Regions from separate parts of the Desulfoconvexum algidum genome, predicted to be linked through region 2. Evidence: riboswitches for the same ligand, from Rfam matches in the RefSeq annotation. Region 2 holds a riboswitch; each other region holds the start of a gene.
What was found. Region 2 has a riboswitch for thiamine pyrophosphate ahead of thiM (hydroxyethylthiazole kinase). Riboswitches for the same ligand answer to the same signal wherever they lie in the genome.
Positions count from the first base shown of each region.

Region 1: linked by a shared signal. The riboswitch ahead of thiC (phosphomethylpyrimidine synthase ThiC) and the one ahead of thiM (hydroxyethylthiazole kinase) in region 2 are both predicted to bind thiamine pyrophosphate.
Region 3: linked by a shared signal. The riboswitch ahead of ACZ45G_RS26875 (ABC transporter ATP-binding protein) and the one ahead of thiM (hydroxyethylthiazole kinase) in region 2 are both predicted to bind thiamine pyrophosphate.

Region 1 covers NZ_AP042394.1:6,171,498-6,177,504, forward strand. Annotated here, with positions in the region: gene ACZ45G_RS27755 (hypothetical protein) at 1-147, shown strand, start outside; gene thiC (phosphomethylpyrimidine synthase ThiC) at 209-1,486, opposite strand; TPP riboswitch at 1,574-1,679, opposite strand; gene ACZ45G_RS27765 (adenylate/guanylate cyclase domain-containing protein) at 1,711-3,255, opposite strand; cobalamin riboswitch at 3,369-3,534, shown strand; gene thiC (phosphomethylpyrimidine synthase ThiC) at 3,618-4,922, shown strand; gene cobT (nicotinate-nucleotide--dimethylbenzimidazole phosphoribosyltransferase) at 4,927-5,985, shown strand.
Region 2 covers NZ_AP042394.1:478,806-484,812, reverse strand. Annotated here, with positions in the region: gene ACZ45G_RS02135 (acyl-CoA dehydrogenase family protein) at 1-13, shown strand, start outside; gene thiE (thiamine phosphate synthase) at 88-732, opposite strand; gene ACZ45G_RS02125 (Nramp family divalent metal transporter) at 743-1,969, opposite strand; gene thiM (hydroxyethylthiazole kinase) at 2,006-2,896, opposite strand; TPP riboswitch at 3,008-3,107, opposite strand; gene ACZ45G_RS02115 (sulfite exporter TauE/SafE family protein) at 3,182-3,931, opposite strand; gene ACZ45G_RS02110 (APC family permease) at 4,028-5,368, opposite strand; gene ACZ45G_RS02105 (acetyl-CoA hydrolase/transferase family protein) at 5,619-6,007, opposite strand, start outside.
Region 3 covers NZ_AP042394.1:5,967,770-5,973,776, forward strand. Annotated here, with positions in the region: gene ACZ45G_RS26865 (energy-coupling factor ABC transporter ATP-binding protein) at 1-347, shown strand, start outside; gene ACZ45G_RS26870 (pentapeptide repeat-containing protein) at 774-1,358, shown strand; TPP riboswitch at 1,449-1,560, shown strand; gene ACZ45G_RS26875 (ABC transporter ATP-binding protein) at 1,669-2,415, shown strand; gene ACZ45G_RS26880 (ABC transporter permease) at 2,402-3,142, shown strand; gene ACZ45G_RS26885 (ABC transporter substrate-binding protein) at 3,201-4,151, shown strand; gene thiM (hydroxyethylthiazole kinase) at 4,177-4,989, shown strand; gene thiD (bifunctional hydroxymethylpyrimidine kinase/phosphomethylpyrimidine kinase) at 5,058-5,873, shown strand; gene ACZ45G_RS26900 (hypothetical protein) at 5,900-6,007, opposite strand, start outside.

The DNA of each region.
Region 1 (6,007 bases), 1.2 Mb from region 2:
TTTAAAAATCTAAAGTCCTTCACCTGCAAATGCCCCAAATGCGGTGAACCAAAGGAAATTTTCTCCGATGAATTTGAAAAAGTTCACAAATGCAGCAAATGCGGAGAAGAAATTGATTTTACATCCTGCACATATGAAGCAGGATAACCCTTCCCAAAATTCCCTGCCAAAATATTTTTTGGCAGGGAATTGATCTTTCCCATATAATCTACAAAAGATCCCGAACCCGTTTCACGGCACAAAAATCACCGCACATGGTGCAGACACCCTCTTCGGATGACTGGGAGGACTCCCTGTAATCGCGGGCTTTGCCCGGATCAATGGCAGCTGCGAACTGGCCTTCCCAGTCCAGGGCTGCCCTTGCACTGCTCATTGTCAGATCCTGGCTGTCCGCGCCGGGTATGCCCTTGGCAAGATCCCCTGCATGGGCAGCAATTTTTGAGGCCATGATCCCTTCCTTGACATCTTCAAGGCTGGGAAGCCGCAGATGTTCCGCCGGTGTGACATAGCAAAGAAAATCCGCCCCGTGCATGGCGGCCAGGGCCCCGCCAATGGCAGCGGTAATATGGTCATATCCCGGTGCGATATCGGTGACCAAAGGCCCCAGCACATAAAAAGGCGCATTGTGACAGAGTTTTTTCTGAAGTTTCATGTTCATCTCCACCTCGTGGAGGGGGACATGGCCCGGCCCTTCAATCATCACCTGGACATTCTTTGCCCAGGCACGTTTTGTCAGTTCCCCCAGGGTGATCAATTCCTGGATCTGGGGGGCATCGGTTGAATCCTTAATGGCACCCGGACGAAGGCCATCCCCAAGGCTGATGCAGGCATCATGCTGCTCACAGATAGCAAGAAGCCGGTCAAAATACTCGTAAAAAGGATTTTCATTCCCGGTTTTTTCCATCCATTCAAAAAGAATGGCACCGCCGCGGCTGACAATACCGCAGACCCTGGGATTGGTCCGTATGCTCTCCATACATTTTCGGTTCAGACCGGCATGAATAGTGAGAAAATCGATCCCGTTTTCTGCATGGATCTCAACGGTTTTAAACCAGTCGTCCAGAGTGATCTTGTGGGTGGGTTTTCCCGTCCGGGTCAGGGTATCATAGATGGGAACGCTGCCGATCATCACCGGCACCTCCCGAACCAACCGTTTTCTGAAACTTTCCGTATCCCCGGACACACTCAGGTCCATGATGGCATCGGCCTTGTATTCCAGGGCTAACATGGCCTTATTCATTTCCCCATCAAAAGAACAGGCATCCTTTGAAACCCCCAGGTTCACATTGATCTTGGTTTTAAGACCGGCACCCACACCGCAAGCCTTAAGGCCAAAATGATTTTTATTGGCCGGGATGGCAATTGTCCCTCTGGCAACCCTGTCCAAAAGATCCTGCCGGGATATGGATTCAACCTCAAGCACCTGCTCCATCTGGGGGGTAATGATTCCTTTTCTGGCAGCATCCATCTGTGTTGTATATTTCATAACACCTCCAAAACGCAAAACGATTATGTTTTTGTCCTGAACGGGTATAAATTGTAACAGCGGGAAAAAAAAATGAAAGAAACGACTTGCAAACAAACACCACTTTCCCTACGCCGGTACTAACCGCATCAGGTTCTAAGGGTTGAAGTTTGCGAACTTCTCTCAGCTAATCTAAGCACCCCCAGTGAACTAAAGCCGGATGGTATACAAATTTCCCCGGACAGTCAAGAGTTCAAAGAAAACACCCGGATGGGATCCGGTTTACCTTTGACCATGGTCTCCGGCATGGGTTCGAAGTCATAAAGATCCGATAACAAAGATTGAACGGCCTCACTGACGAGGATATCGGTCTTAAACTCCTTGGTCAGGTCCTGAATCCTGGAAGCCAGATTCACCGTGTCCCCGATCAAAGAGTAGGCGGATCTATCTGCACTGCCGATGTTGGCTGCCAGGACAAAACCCGTATGAATTCCCACCCCGTGGGCAATTGGAGGAATTCCCTCCTCTGCAAACCGTTTATTAAGTCCAGCAAGACGAAGGCGCATGGCCAGGGCTGTTTTAACGGCTGAAAGCTCATGGCCGGGCTCATATACAGGTGCGCCAAACACCGCCTCCACTTCATCCCCAATAAACTGAAGAATCAGCCCCTTATTTTCCTTAATGGCTTCCGCCATTTCATTGAGATAGGCGTTGAGCACATAAATCAATTCCTTGGGGGGCGTCACCGCCACCAGGGGAGTAAAATTTCTTAAATCCGCAAACAAAATGGTCGCTTCTTTTAATTCTCCATCCAGGGGAACCCGGCCCCGGAGAATTTCATCCCGGATCTTTGCATCCACGTATCTGCCAAAGGTATCTTTGATCAATTCGCGTTCCCTCAAGCCCTGGGTCATGGCATTGAGTGTCTCTCCTGCAAATCCGACCTCATCATTGCTGAACACCCTTGCTTTTTGTGAAAAGTCACCCTGTTTCACGTGACCCATGACCCGGATAATCTCCACGATGGGCCGCCTCGTATTATGGGCCACCAACCAGGACAGGAAAATGGCCACCCCCATGAACAAAAAACTCTCCCGGGCAATGGTTTCTTCCATGCGGCTGACCAGCATGATCAGGGTCATTTCATCCATCATCTGCATCTGTTTAAATTGATGGATGGTCAGATGGATAAACGCCAGGGGCACCACGGACACGGCAAAAATCAGGACAGCAAACCGGATCTTTACACTGATGATTCTAACCCCCTGCACCCTTGACAAATCCCCTTCAGGGAAAAACAAGGGCACTAGATTATGCTGGGATACATGCTCCACCCAAAAAAAGGCCAGGGTCATGGTGATCAGACCGCTGGCAATAGCAATCCCACCGGCCGGAGAGCCAATGATCCAAAAAAGAAAGAACCCCAAACCCCAGGCAGCCATATCCAAAATCACGATCATATAGGGTTCATTGAGCAACCGGCGACGGGCATTTTCCAGCAGAATCGGATCTGGATCATAGCCCCGGTAAAACGCTTTCAGGCAGCAGCGGATGGGCCGTTCATACCAGATGGTGATCACGGACATCACCACCACACAAACGATAATATAAAAAATATTCAAAGAATGGGCCAGACTCAAAAGGGCTTGGGAAGCGTCTCCAGCCCTATGTATAAACATAATACGGGTCAGGCAGTCACCAAGAAAAACCGCTATCATATTGCCAAAAAGTACATCATTGGAAATATGTAAATACTGGAACCTGCTTTTAATCAATTTGTCTGCTACCATGGTCTCTCTTACATTCTTCTGATTATTTTCGCTATAACTATTAATCAGGAACCTTAAGTTTGTAAAGAAAATATTGACTTAATACGCCAGACTCATGTATTTATTGTTTCCATAATTTATGGGTAGTGTCTGGTCCACGGAACACGGTGAAACTCCGTGACGGTCCCGCCGCTGTAATCGGAAATATTTATTTTTTGTATGGCCACTGTTCACACGGGAAGGCAAAAAAATAAATTTAATGCCGAAAGTCAGAAGACGAATCAGATACTCGTGATATGGTAAAACTCAATGGTAAAGGGTTTTGTAAGAGATATTTCTTGCAAAAACCTTTTGTGGTTTTGCAGGAGCATAGCGAGGAAACTATGACAACACAGCTAGAATACGCCCGCCAGGGCATCATCACCCAAGAAATGAAAACAGTTGCCAAATCAGAGGGCCTGTCAGAAAGCTTCATACAGGCCCATGTGGCAAAGGGGCAGATCGTCATCCCCTGCAACCCCAATCGGAAAGATCAGAAGGTTGTGGGCATCGGTACCGGCCTCCGGACCAAGGTCAATGCCTCCATCGGCACCTCATCGGACATCTGCGATATTGACCTGGAAGTTCAAAAGGCCAAAGCCGCCGAAGAAGAAGGGGCAGACACCCTCATGGAATTGTCTGCAGACGGAGACCTGGACCTGGTTCGACGAACCGTGCTTGCCAACACCCGTCTTCCCGTGGGCAATGTGCCATTGTACCAGGCCTTCAAAGAAACCATCCGCAAATATAAAAACCCGGCAAAGCTGGACCCTGAATATTTGTTTGAGCTCATTGAACGACAATTGGAGGATGGATTGAGCTTCATGGCCATCCACTGCGGGATCAACCTCTACACCATTGAGCGGTTGAGAAAACAAGGATTTCGCTACGGCGGCCTTGCCTCCAAGGGTGGTACCTATATGGTGGCCTGGATGGACATCAACAAACAAGAAAACCCTTTGTACGAACAGTTTGACCGGGTTTGCACCCTCATGAAAAAATATGACGCCGTCCTCTCTTTGGGCAACGGCATCCGGGCTGGGGCCATCCATGACAGCCATGACCGGGCCCAGATGGCGGAGATGATCATCAACTGCGAGCTGGCGGAAATCGGGCGTGCCGCCGGGTGCCAGATGATGGTGGAGGGCCCGGGCCATGTCCCCCTGGACGAGATTGAGGGCAATATCATGCTGGAAAAACGGATGTCCGGCAATGCCCCCTATTATGTGCTGGGCCCCATCCCCTGCGACACGGGAGCCGGCTATGACCATATCACGGCTGCCATCGGTGCCGCCAGTTCCGCCCGGTTCGGCGCAGACCTTGTCTGCTATATCACCCCGGCCGAGCACCTGGCCCTGCCCGATGTCAATGATGTCAGGGAAGGAGTCCGGGCCACGAGACTTGCCGCCCGTATTGGAGACATTTCCAAATATCCGGACAGACGGGAGAATGAACGTCAGGCAGCCATGGCCAGGCGGGACATGCGGTGGGATGACCTTGAACGCTATTTGCTCTTTCCCGAAGTCGCACGACAGATCCGGGAAGAACGGGCACCCAAACAAAAGGAAACCTGCACCATGTGCGGGGATTTTTGTGCCATGAAAAAAGGCATGGAAATATTTGAAAACGATATAACAGACAAGAGGTAACGCCATGTCATTACTTGAACATACCATTCGCTCCATACCCAACTCCTTGAACCAGGACGCCTTGGCTGCGGCCAAAGACCGGCTGGCCAACCAGGCAAAACCCCCGGGCTGTTTAGGAATTATGGAAGATATCTCGGCCCGCCTGGCCGCCATCAAGGGCACCATTGATGTCCACTTGACCAACAAACGCATCGTCACCTGTGCCGGGGACCATGGCGTCACAAAGGAAGGCGTCAGCCTCTTTCCGGCAGAAGTCACCCCCCAGATGGTCCTAAATTTTGTAAACGGCGGCGCATCGGTAAATGTCATCGGCAAGCATGCCGGCGCCATTGTTAAAGCCGCCGATATCGGTGTAAACTATGACTTTGATCCAGAGCTTCCCATTTTCCATAAAAAGGTGCGCCACGGCACGGCCAATTTCACAAAAGAACCAGCCATGACCCGGGATGAGGCCATCCGCTCCATTGAAGCGGGCATTGAAATCGTAGGGGAACTCATGGCAGAGGCGCCGGTGGATCTCCTGGGCACCGGCGACATGGGCATCGGCAATACCACCCCGTCTTCTGCCATTATTGCAGCCTTTTCAGGAATTCCCGTTGAAAAACTTACGGGCAGGGGAACCGGCATTGATGATGCCGCCCTTAAAAACAAAATTGCTGTTATTCAACGGGGGCTGGATCTTCATAAACCAGACCCATCCGATCCCCTGGATATCCTCTCCAAGGTGGGCGGCCTTGAAATCGGGGGTCTTGCCGGATTGGTGCTGGGGGCGGCAGCCCATGGGATACCCGTGATCTGTGACGGCCTGATTTCAACGGCCGGGGCACTCATTGCCTGTGAGCTGGCACCCGTTGCCAGACAATATCTTTTTGCCAGCCATAAATCCGTGGAAATAGGCCATAAATACATGCACGACCGTATGGGGTTAACCCCCCTCATCGACCTTCAATTCAGGCTGGGGGAAGGTACCGGTGCCGCTGTCTGCATGGAACTTTTAGACCTTTCCACCCGGATACTGGCAGATATCAAAACCTTTGAAGAGGTAGGGGTGACCAACATCTAAAGCCCCCCGTCTTTATATGTCC
Region 2 (6,007 bases):
AATTTTTGAATAACCGAGATCGGAGCATGGTAAGAACAAAACCCACCCCCCCTTAAACTTCAGGGCGGGTGGGTTAACATTCCAGGCTCAGGCGCCTTCTGTCAGCGCTTCAGCTAGTTTTTTTAAATTTCGGGTGGCAAGACAGATATCGGGTCTGTCCAAAATTGCGGATACGACTGCGACACCATCAATGTGACTTCCCTTTAATTTTAAGATATTATTTTCATTAATACCACCAATTGCCACAACAGGGATCCTCACACGTTTTGTGATCTCTTTTAAGGTATCAAAGGAGATACTTTGGGCATCAAGCTTGGTATCCGTGTTGAATACCGCACCTACGCCCAGATAATCTGCCCCGCAATCTTCAGCGGTCAGGGCTTGTTCCACCGTTTCAGCGGACACCCCAAGAATTTTATGTTTACCAATTATTTTTCTCACATCCCGGGCATTCATATCATTTTGTCCAACATGAACACCATCGGCATCAATTTCCATGGCAACATCAATATTATCATTAATGACAAAGGGGATGTGGTATGCATCAGCAATAAGCTTAATTTTTTTTGCCTCTCGTATAAATTCAGTCAAGGCTAATTTTTTTTCTCTTAACTGAATAAAGGTCGCCCCAGATTTAACCGCTTGTTCAACTTGATCAGCCAGAGATTCTTCTTTCAGCCATGCCCTGTCTGTTACAAGATATAAGCACAGGGATTTTTTATTTATCTTCAATTTAAACTCCTTATAAAATCTGCCACAGCCATTTTACACCCAGAAAAATTGTCACGAAAAAAGCCAGGCCGCCTCCGGCATTGAGCAAAAATGTATTCTTATTCTCCTTTGCCCAGTCTCGATCGTTGAGTAATTTCAGGAAGATCCCCACAAAGAGCGGGGTGCCGATAAATGACAGGGCAAGCATTAACATTAAAAGGTTCACGGGTTTCCCGGGAAGAAACGATCCCGGCAGGGCAATGAGGCACCCTGCCAATATGATCATCCTGTAGCGTTTATCCCCCACTTTCAGGTCCCATTTCATCTTATCCCCCAGGACATAGGATGCGGCAATAAAGGTGGGCATTATAGTTGAAAAAACAGCACACCAGATGCCAAGGCAGAAAAATCCATGGGCATATTCGCCCAAAAGCGGCTGAATGGCATCGGCCATTTCAAACAAGTTGGCAACTTTAATGCCTTCGGGGTGGAGCACACTTGCGCCGGTAAGATAAATGGCCGTGCAATATAATCCAAACGCCCCGAGAAGCGATACGGCGGTGTCGGTCAAGGCCAGTTTTAAATCGGTCTTTTTCCATCCCTTTTCATGGACAGTATAGGTCTGCATGGACAGGATGGTGACATGGATGGAACCGCCCATTATGGCGGTCATCATCAGTATCTCAGGCTTGCCAAAGGTCGTAAAATTTGGAACCAGGCCGCCCAAGGCCAACCCCAGGTCCGGCCTGGCGATGAAAAGAGTGGCAATAAAACAGATGACCAAAAGGGATACAACCAGTTTACAGATGGTTTCGATGGTTTTATACCCGCCCCAGGCAACAAGACCATAAAAAACAGCCACAAAAAACACCCCCCAGAACGGCGTGACCATACCGGTTACAAATCCGGTTACAGAAACCAGGATTTTCAATAAAACCACATTACACAGCCAGATAACCAGAAGGGCATCAATGGTAACCAGCCAGGCAAAAGATTTGCCCCACTTTTCTTCAACAATACCCACAATCCCCTTCCCCCCGATAAGGGCTGTCTTGGCCGCCATATACTGGCAGACAAAGGCCAAAACAACACTTAAAACAATTACCCACAAAAAGCTGTATCCATAAGTACCCCCAGCTTTTGCAACACTTAAGGTTGTGCCGGGACCTGCTGCCACCGCACTGATGACCCATGCCGGCCCAAAGGCTGAAATAGCTGTTTTAAGACGGGATTTTTTTCTTTTTTCAATATATTCCATGAGAGATTATTTCACTTTTCCACAATAAAATTGGGTTTAAATTATAATACCAGGACGATTGGATGCCACTTTCAGCCGGGTCTCCAGGGTCTTTTCATCCATATTATACAAAGAATCCAAAAAATGCGCCATGAACGTTCCCGGCCCACTAGCTTTTTGTGCAGCAAGCTCTCCTGCGATACCGGCGATTGAACAAGCGGCAATGGCGGCCTCCCCCCCATTGTCACTGACGGCATAAAAGGCGGCGGTTATGGCAGAAAGAATGCACCCTGTGCCCGTAACGGCACTCATAAGGCTTGAGCCATTCTCAAGGGTGATCCCCCCATTTTTATCAAAGATCATATCCTTAGCTCCGCTGACAATCAAACAGGAAGCAAATTCCAGGATGCTGTCCAGCCCGGATTGCTTGTCCACGGTAAAGTTGGTTTCCCCGTTGGCACGGCCATGCCCCATGAGTATTTTTTTGGCTTCTTTTTGGGCCACATTATTTTCTATGCCCCTTGTGGTGTGATTTTTGTCCACAAGTGCGCATACCTCAGATGCATTGCCCCTTATTATTTTATCCGGGGCAATGGAGAATAATTTTTTTGCAATGCCGGTTCGATAGGCACCTGCACCAGCGCCTACCGGGTCTAAAACAACCGGTTTCCCTGTCTCTTGTGCAAAGAGCATAAGAGATTCCATCACATCAATGCGGTCTTTGACAGGTGTCCCGATGTTAATGCAGAGGCTGTCGGAAAGCTTTGACAGATATGCGGCATCTTCCTGGGCCCAGGACATGGTGGGGGATGCGCCGATTGCCAGCAGGGCATTTGCCGTCTCATTCATTACTACAAAGTTTGTGACAACATGAACCAGCGGCCGCAGCTCACGTATTTTGCAGTACAACTCGTAGATCCTATGGGACAGTCCTTCTATTTCAATCATATACACCCCTGGTAACAAAATTAATCCATATCCTGTCCAAAAACGACAGGCATAAAATTTACAGCACAATTTTGATGCAGGGAAAAACACACAGGGAAGAGATGATTTAAACAATGAAACAAAAAGCTTCCCTTCATCGGTATTATCCGCATCAGGTTCCAAGGGTCAGGATACTCCTTCTCAGCCTTTTCAAGCTCCCCCAGCAAACACAATTTAACGATTCAATATGACCTTTGAAGCGGCAGTTGTCAACTCATTCGTACATGACTTCTGGTTGACGGATCATTAAACCAGTGACCAAAAAAGTTTGACCCCAAGGAGAAGCAATACGCCTCCCAATAGTTTTTTCACGGTTTGGGGATGCATTTTTTTTTGCATTAGTTTTGTCCCAAGGAATCCCCCTGCCCAGGCTGCCAATCCGGCAACAGCTAGGATTTTCCATGAAATCGATCCCATGGCAGCATATGCCACAAAGGCCGAAAAAGAAGAAAAGGGAACGGCAAAGGCCGTGACCATGGCCACTTTCTTGGGATTAAAGCCCTGGAGAATCATGAGAGGAGAAATAACACCGCCTCCGCCCACACCCAAAAGGCCGGAAATAAATCCTGCCAGGACCCCCACCAAAAGCGGGCCTAGAACGGGTCGATCTTCCCGGTACTGGTCCGCATATTTAGAACCCTTAAAAAAAAGCATCATTGATCCTGAGAAAAAAAGAAAACCAATGAAGATTAGAAGCAAAAAGCGGGTGGGCACCAGGTGTCCCACCCAGGCCCCCACAGGTGCCAGGATTATGGAAGACAAAATGATGGGAAGTCCCAACCGGATATCCAGACGCTTTTCCTTGAAATTGGAATAGGTGGCCCCCAGCATGCTCACACAATTGACAAACAGCCCTGTCGGTCGGGCCAGGTTAAAGGGGACCCCCAGCCAGGACAGGGTCGGAATAAGCACCACAGCAGAGCCCACACCACCAAGGGCAAAGAGAAAACTCAGGCCAAAGGAAAAAAATACAATGATAAGCGTAAGAGCGTCCATGTTATCTGTCCAATATTATAAAAAAATATGCCGATCTCTTCGGTCCAGACCCGGCATGGGATTTAAAGTTTGGCCAGGGGACCCTTGGAACCTGTCTCATTCCCCGCTCTTTACCGATGACGACTTGCCATTCATAAACAAAAACCCAAAACACATTATGACCAATGTGACCATGACAAAATGCAAAAACATATCCTTTTGTATGGCACCCCAGATAATAAACAAGGAACCTGCTCCGGCAAGGGCCGGGGCCATCACTCTTCCCATGAAGCCTAAATCATCAAAGTTCTTCATAACCCAGACATAGATAGAAATATAAATGACATATAAAAAAGCGATGGGCAATTCAGAAATATCCATGAAACCACCCCACCACCCGGCAAAATTCCCATACCAGACCCCGAGCCAGAAAGCAGATAGAATAAATCCCAGAAGCGCTGAATTTATGGTGGAGTTTGTTTTTTTATTGACCCGGCTAAAAAAATCAGCCTTCGGCCCAATGCCCCGGGAAGCGATGGAATACATGCCCCGGGCAGACCCCATGACAAGGCCGTTAAGTGTTCCCAGGCAGGAGATGACCACAAATACCGTCAAAAAAGTCCCCCCAAGGTTACCTAAAATGATTTCAAGGACCCTTACCGGTGCATCATCACCGGCTGCAATGACCTGGTCATTGGACAGGATTCCTGAAATGCCCAGATAGTAAAGCATATAAATAATAACAACGGCAAGGGTACCCACAATCAATGCTTTGGGCAATGTTTTTTTGGCATCTTTTAACTCGGCATTGATGGAGGTGGCGATGATCCACCCTTCGTAGGCAAAGGCTGTGGATAGGGTGGCCACGGCCAGGCCGCCACCACTGGAAACCGTTTGGGCTGCATGGGTAAAGCTCTGAAGGGTCTGTCCGTTCATCAGCCCGCAGATACTCCCCACAACGGCCACAATTGCCAGGGGGATCATCTTGATGATGGTGGAGGACACCTGCCAACGGCCGGCCAGTACCGGGGAATAGCAATTCAGGCAGAAAAAAGTGACCAGGTAAACGGCGGCAACTGGCCATACAGCCTGTTCCGCCCCCAGGAGTCCTGCGGTATAGTTGGCAGATACCCAGGCCAATACAGCGACCAGGGTGGGGTAATATACAAAGGTCATAAACCAGGCAACCAGATAGCCTGCTCTCTGGCCATAGGCCGCTTCAAAGTAATCAACAAGTCCGTTGACTTTTTCGATGCGCGTTGCAATCTTGGAAAAGACATAGGCGGTTACCACCATAATACCGCCACCGATAAGCCATGCAAAAAGGGCCGTGGGCAAGCTTCCCCCCGATGCAACCAGAACATCATCCGCCTTAAAGAACACGCCGGATCCAATGACAATGCCGACCACCATGGCGGTGGCCGTCCAAAAACCATATTTTTTCTGAAGATTTTCCACTTCACACTCCATATTAAAAATAATTAACGCACCCTTATAAACGAACAAAACTCCTTGCTGTCGGTTGTATCTCAATCCGACAACAGGAGTTCTATAAATCCCCGGTGCCTTTGACACGCGGGTTGGAAAAATATCACATCAGTTCTGGAGAATCCACCTTTGTTTTATTTTAATTCATTTTAAAATACGACACAATACCGGAACAAAAATTCACAAATAGACGGGTTGCAACCATCCTCACCGGATGTGTCTATTTTTTATTGCTCTGTTTCCAAATCCCCTGGACCTGTGCAGCCTTGATCAGATCATCCCTGAAATCAGGATGGGCCAGGTTAACAATGGCTTCGGCACGTTGCCAGGTCGGAAGACCGTGCATGCGTATCATTCCATATTCTGTGACCAGGTAATCCACCATCTGTCTCGGGATGGTGGTAATGGAACCGGGGGCAAAGGTAGGTACAATACGGGACTTCACAGTGCCCTCTTTGTCCGTAAACGTGGAGGCCAGACAGATGAAACTCTTTCCATTTTTTGACCATTGGGAACCCAGGACAAAGTCCCACATACCGCCGTTGCCTGATATCTGGGTATATCCGCTGCTCTCGGCATTCACCTGGGAATACAGGTCCACCTGAAGTG
Region 3 (6,007 bases), 1.4 Mb from region 2:
CTATTGTAGCAATGGATACTCCCATTATCGTTTTTGACGAGCCAACTGCAGGATTTGATTCACATGAAATCAAACTTTTTATCACAGTTTTGGAAAGATTGAAAAATGAAGAAAAAACAGTTCTGATCATTACCCATGACATGGATTTTGTTGCGGAAAACATAACACGCATCCTTTGTCTTCAGAACGGGGAAAAAGTTTTTGACGGTAACGCCTGGGATTTTTTTTCTGACAATAAAATTCTTTCACATTGTAGATTACTGCCTCCACAAGTGGTTCGGCTCAGCACCCACTTTCAGCAAAAAAGGCTTGCTATGACCCCAGAAGACTTTATGGGTGGGTTTTGAGCTTTCATATGCCAAATTTTGTATATAATTTTTGATTCATTGAAAATTATCAGGTATTTATCCAATTCATGGCCTTAACCTATACTTTAAAGTATCAAGAATATCTGTTGTAATTATAAGCATTTTGGACAGGGAAAACTCCTATTTTTAAATTAAAAAAGTCAGATCTGCTACATAGTGTGTTTGAAAAGCGTCCGGAATCACAGAGAAAGTCTGGGGGGCTTTTTTAATCGTGGAAGGCCATTATTATAGCCAATTATGGCAACTCGCAACATAAAGCCAGTAAAGCTCGCTCGACCTTGATTTAATATCTGAAACAATAATGAATTATTTGCTGACCTACTGAACTCAATAAAAAGGAAGTATGTTTAATTGTCTTTTCCCAAAAGATTTACTTGGAGATGATTTTTTAATATAAAGAACGGCATGAAACAATTTGACAACGCAAATGAATTCCAGAATGAACTGTTCGGCCATCTAAACTTGGAAAATCAAAAGATTGCCAACAACCTGTTTTTTGACTGCGAATTTCGAAACTGTAATTTTTCATATACTGATTTTGAATCAACCCTTTTTGAAGGCTGCTCATTTTTCAATTGTAACTTTTCTTTGTCTAAAATGTCCAAAACACAGATTATAGGGGGTCTGTTTAACGGCTGCAAAATTCTGGGAATCGATTTTACAAAATGTGACACGCCTATGATCGATTTTTCCATGGAAGAGTGCAAGATAAGGGGCTGCATTTTTTCGGGTCTTTGCCTGAAGAAATCCAGCCTATGCAAATCAGCGTTAATTGAATGCGATTTTGTTAATACCGATCTTTCAGAAACCAACCTTTCCAAAGCAGATTTTTCAGGGTCACTCTTCCACAATACAAATCTATTCAAGGCAGATTTAACAAATTGCATCAACTACAATATCGACCCGCTCAAAAACAATATCAGACGGGCAACCCTTTCTTTGCCCGAAGCCTTGACCTTGTTGAATACCTTTGAAATTACCATCCAATAAAGGGGATTCACCCTAAAGATTCCGGCGGCAATGATTGACAAGCGCTTCCCCCCCATGGTACTTTCTCCCAAGAAACCAGTGCAAAATGCAGTGGTCGGCTGGGGGAGTCGATAAGGATCGGCTGAGAGGAGACTATAATACGTTTCGACCCCTGGAACCTGCCCCAGATAATTCTGGCGAAGGAAAGTCATTCTGTCTTTTTTCCTGAGGGGTTTATCCGCCGATTGTATCCATCTATTTTGCTTGGCATTAAAAATAAAGTTTAAGGCAGTATTCTACCTTAAATATTTAAACAAAGAGTTGTATGGATATGCTCCAGTTATCAGGCGCCACAAAAATTTATAACGGCCAGACAGTCTTTTCCAATTTAGATCTGTCGGTTTCCCCGGGGCAGTTTAAGGTACTGGTGGGACCTTCCGGATGTGGCAAAAGCACCCTGTTTGACGGGCTGACAGGGGTCATGGCCCTGGATCGGGGCGAAATATCATGGAAGGGTCACGCCCTCGCCCACCTGGGGCGCCATGCCGCCTATATGCAGCAAAAGGACCTGCTCCTTCCCTGGTTTTCCCTGATGGACAACGCCCTGTTGCCGGCCAGAACCGGAAAAATGGACATGACCAGGATGAAATCAAGGGCAAACAAACTTTTTATCCGCCTGGGATTAAAAGGGTATGAGTCCCATCATCCCCATGAGGTCTCCGGGGGCATGCGCCAGCGATGCGCCCTGGTCAGGACCCTTATGTTCAACCGGGACCTGATCCTGCTGGACGAACCCTTATCCGCCCTGGACGCCATTACCAGACGACGCCTGCAATCTTTGTTATTGCTACTCCAGACCGAATTCAACAAAACCATCCTCATGATCACCCATGATATTGAAGAAGCACTGCTGTTGGCCGATGAAGTATACCTGCTCAGCCCCCAGCCCATGGCCATCAAGGAGCGGTTTGTCCTGAACCAGCCAAAGCCCCGGCATTTCAATGATCCCGATCTGTTGAAAATAAAAGAATATATGCTGGCACAGCTTGAGGGAGAACCCACCTGTGAAGCTGGCTAACTTAATTGCCCCGGCCCTGGTAATCCTGATCCTGGGTTGCTGGGAGGCGGCCACCCATCTGCTTGCGATACCGGTTTTCATTTTACCGCCCCCATCGAGTATCTTTGCTACGGCCATCCTCAAGGCCCCTTTGATCCTGCCCCATGCTGCAACCACCCTGTCTGAAATCATCCTGGGAATAATTTTGGCCCTGGCAACCGCCATCCCCCTTGCCATTGCCATGTTTGCAAACCCCAGCCTGGAAAAAGGACTGGCCCCGTTTCTGGTGGCCTCCCAGGCCATCCCGGTGTTTGCCATTGCACCGTTGCTGGTGATCTGGATGGGATACGGGATTGCCTCCAAGGTATTCATGGCCTGGATCATTATTTTTTTCCCCATTACCATCAGCCTGCTGGCAGGGCTTAAAAGCTGTGACCCTGAATTTCGGGTCATGTTCAAGCTTATGGGGGCCTCGTTCTATGACACATTGATCCTGCTCTACTGGCCCTGGGCTCTGCCCCATTTTTTTGCAGGGCTCCGAGTGGGGGTCACCGTGGCCACCATCGGGGCGGTCATAGGAGAATGGGTGGGGGCCCAGCAGGGACTTGGGTTTCTCATGATCCAGTCCAATGCCCGCCTCCAGGTGGACCTGGTGTTTGCCGCCATTCTCTGGCTGACGGCCATGGGGCTTGGTATGTGGATTATCGTCGGAATCCTGGAAAAAAAGAGTATAAAATGGAAACCATAATCGGAACCCATAAGGGGCTCCAATCTAATACAACAATTATTTCTTCAAGGAAAAAACCATGAAAAAACGTATTCTCTCTGTACTTATTCTCAATGTGCTTCTGGCCAGCTCTCTTTTGTTCGTCTCCCCCTTGTGGGCAGGGGAAAAACTCACCCTGATGCTGGACTGGTTCCCCAATGTGGACCATTTACCCGTTTACGTGGCACAGGAGTTGGGATATTTTGCCGACAACCAGATTGAAGTGGATATCGTCAGTCCGTCTGAAACCTCGGATGCATTAAAACTCGCAGCTTCCGGCAACATGGACATTGCCGTTTCCTACCAGCCCCAGACCATTATTGCCGCAGACCAGGGCCTTGATATCAAAGCCATCGCTCCGCTGGTGGTCCATCCCCTGACCACCCTGCTCTTTCTTGACACCAAAAACATCCAGACCCCTGCCGACCTTTCCGGCAAAAAAATCGGGTATACCGTGCCCGGACTCATGGATGTCATGCTGGAAGCCTTTGCCGCCATCAACCAGATACAAGACTATACCCCGGTAAATGTGGGGTTTACCATTTTACCCGCCCTGGTCTCCAACCAGGTGGATGCCGTCATGGGTCCCTTTAAAACCTATGAAACCGTGGGCATGGCCCAGCACGGGTATAAAGCCCGATTTTTTGAGCTGGAAAAATACGGGATCCCGGATTATGAAGAGTTGATCTTTGTCTGCGGTCCAAAGGCGTTAAAGGAAAAATCTTCGGCAATCCACGGATTTGTCAAGGCTGTTGAAAAGGCCCAGGTCTTTACCAAGGCCCACCCGGAACGAGCCCTTGCCCTGTATCTTGCAGCCCTGCCCCAGGCAGATAAAACGATTGAAACCCAGGCTTTTGAACTGACCCGGCCCTATTTTGCCTCAACCTTGGCCCATGATCCTGTCAAATGGCAGGCCTTTGCCGACTTTGCCCTTGAACACGGACTCATCAAGAATAAAGTGGTTGCAAAAGACCTGATTCATACCTGGTAACCCTAAACCCATAAGGAGAAGCCCAATGACTATCACCCCAACCGGTATATGGAAAGATCTGGAGCAGATCCGGGAAAAAAGCCCCCTGGTCCATAATATCACCAACTATGTGGCAATGAACAATACCGCCAATGCCCTGCTGGCCCTGGGCGCCTCCCCTGTCATGGCCCATGCCGAAGCGGAAGTTTGCGACATGGTAAATATTGCCAATGCCCTGGTCATCAACATCGGCACCCTGAGCGATCCCTGGATCCGGGCCATGGCAACGGCAGGAGCCCGGGCAAAGGAACGCAACATCCCCATTATCCTGGATCCGGTTGGCGCGGGCGCCACCGAATACAGGACCCGCACGGCAAGGGAACTTCTCCAGACGGCATCCCCGTCCATCATCCGGGGGAACGGATCTGAAATCATGGCCCTGTGCGAACCAAACCTGGACAAAGTAGGAGTGGCCACCAAGGGTGTTGACTCCAGCTCTGCCTCGGATCTGGCCATTGAATCTGCCAGGGCATTGAACAAAGAATTTGGTGCCGTGGTCTGCATCACCGGAAAAACCGACTATATTGTCTCCAAAGGAAAAATGACCCGTGTAAAAAACGGAGATGCCATGATGACAAGGGTAACCGGCTTAGGATGCACTGCCTCTGCCCTTTGCGGCGCCTTTGCCGCCGTGAATCCCGACTATCACCTGGCAGCTGCCCATACAATGGCCGTCATGGGTATTACAGGGCAGATAGCCGCCGAAGATGCACATGGGCCTGCCAGCCTCCAGCTCAATTTCATTGACACCCTGTACCAATTGTCTGAAACCCATATTCAAGATTATTTGCGGCTTTAGGGGGGAGGGATGAGGATGAAAGACGTTTACCCGGCCACAAACCACCAGGCCTTCACAGGAGATCCATCATGAAAACCTATTTCAGAGCACTCACCATAGCGGGCTCGGACAGCAGCGGCGGTGCCGGCATCCAGGCAGATCTAAAAACTTTTTCAGCCCTGGGCTGCTTTGGCATGTCCGCCATCACCGCCCTTACCGCACAGAATACCCGGGTGGTGACCGGTATTTTCCCAGCACCACCGGAATTTATCGGCCAACAGATCGATGCTGTCATGGAGGACATTGGGGTGGATGCTGTAAAGATCGGTATGCTCCATTCTCCGGCGGTCATCGAAATCGTGGCCCAAAAACTGACCGATTGGAAATGCCCCAATATTGTGGTGGACCCGGTGATGATTTCAAAAAGCGGGGACAAACTTCTCCAGGACGATGCAGTCCAGGCTCTCAAAGAGTGTCTTCTTCCCCTGGCCACCCTTATCACCCCCAACCTTCCCGAGGCTTCTGTGTTATTGGGCCGGCCCGTTGAGAAGAAGGAAGACATGGACAGAGCGGCCCGGGACCTTGCCGATTTTGGATCTGCCAATGTTCTTGTGAAGGGAGGGCATCTCATGGGTGACGACAGCTGCGACCTCCTGTATCAAAACAAAAACAAGACCATGACAGAATTTTTTGGAAAGCGGATCCATACTCCCAACACCCACGGCACAGGCTGCACCCTGTCCTCAGCCATTGCAGCAAATCTGGCCAGGGGGATTGAGCTGGAAATGGCTGTAAAAAATGCCAAAGCCTATATTATCGGTGCGCTTTCAGCGGGGGCAGCGTATCAGACCGGACGAGGCCATGGCCCGGTCCACCATTTTTACGATCTCTGGCCGCAGCAATAGGAGGGGGCCGAGCCCAACAAATAATTTTATTTTATTGCCAGGCCCTGATCTTCAAGCCAGGCCAGGGCTGATGATTCGTCTTTAAAGGTCTGGATGGGAAAGACATCTTGTCCCTGGGAAGGTTTATTGACAAT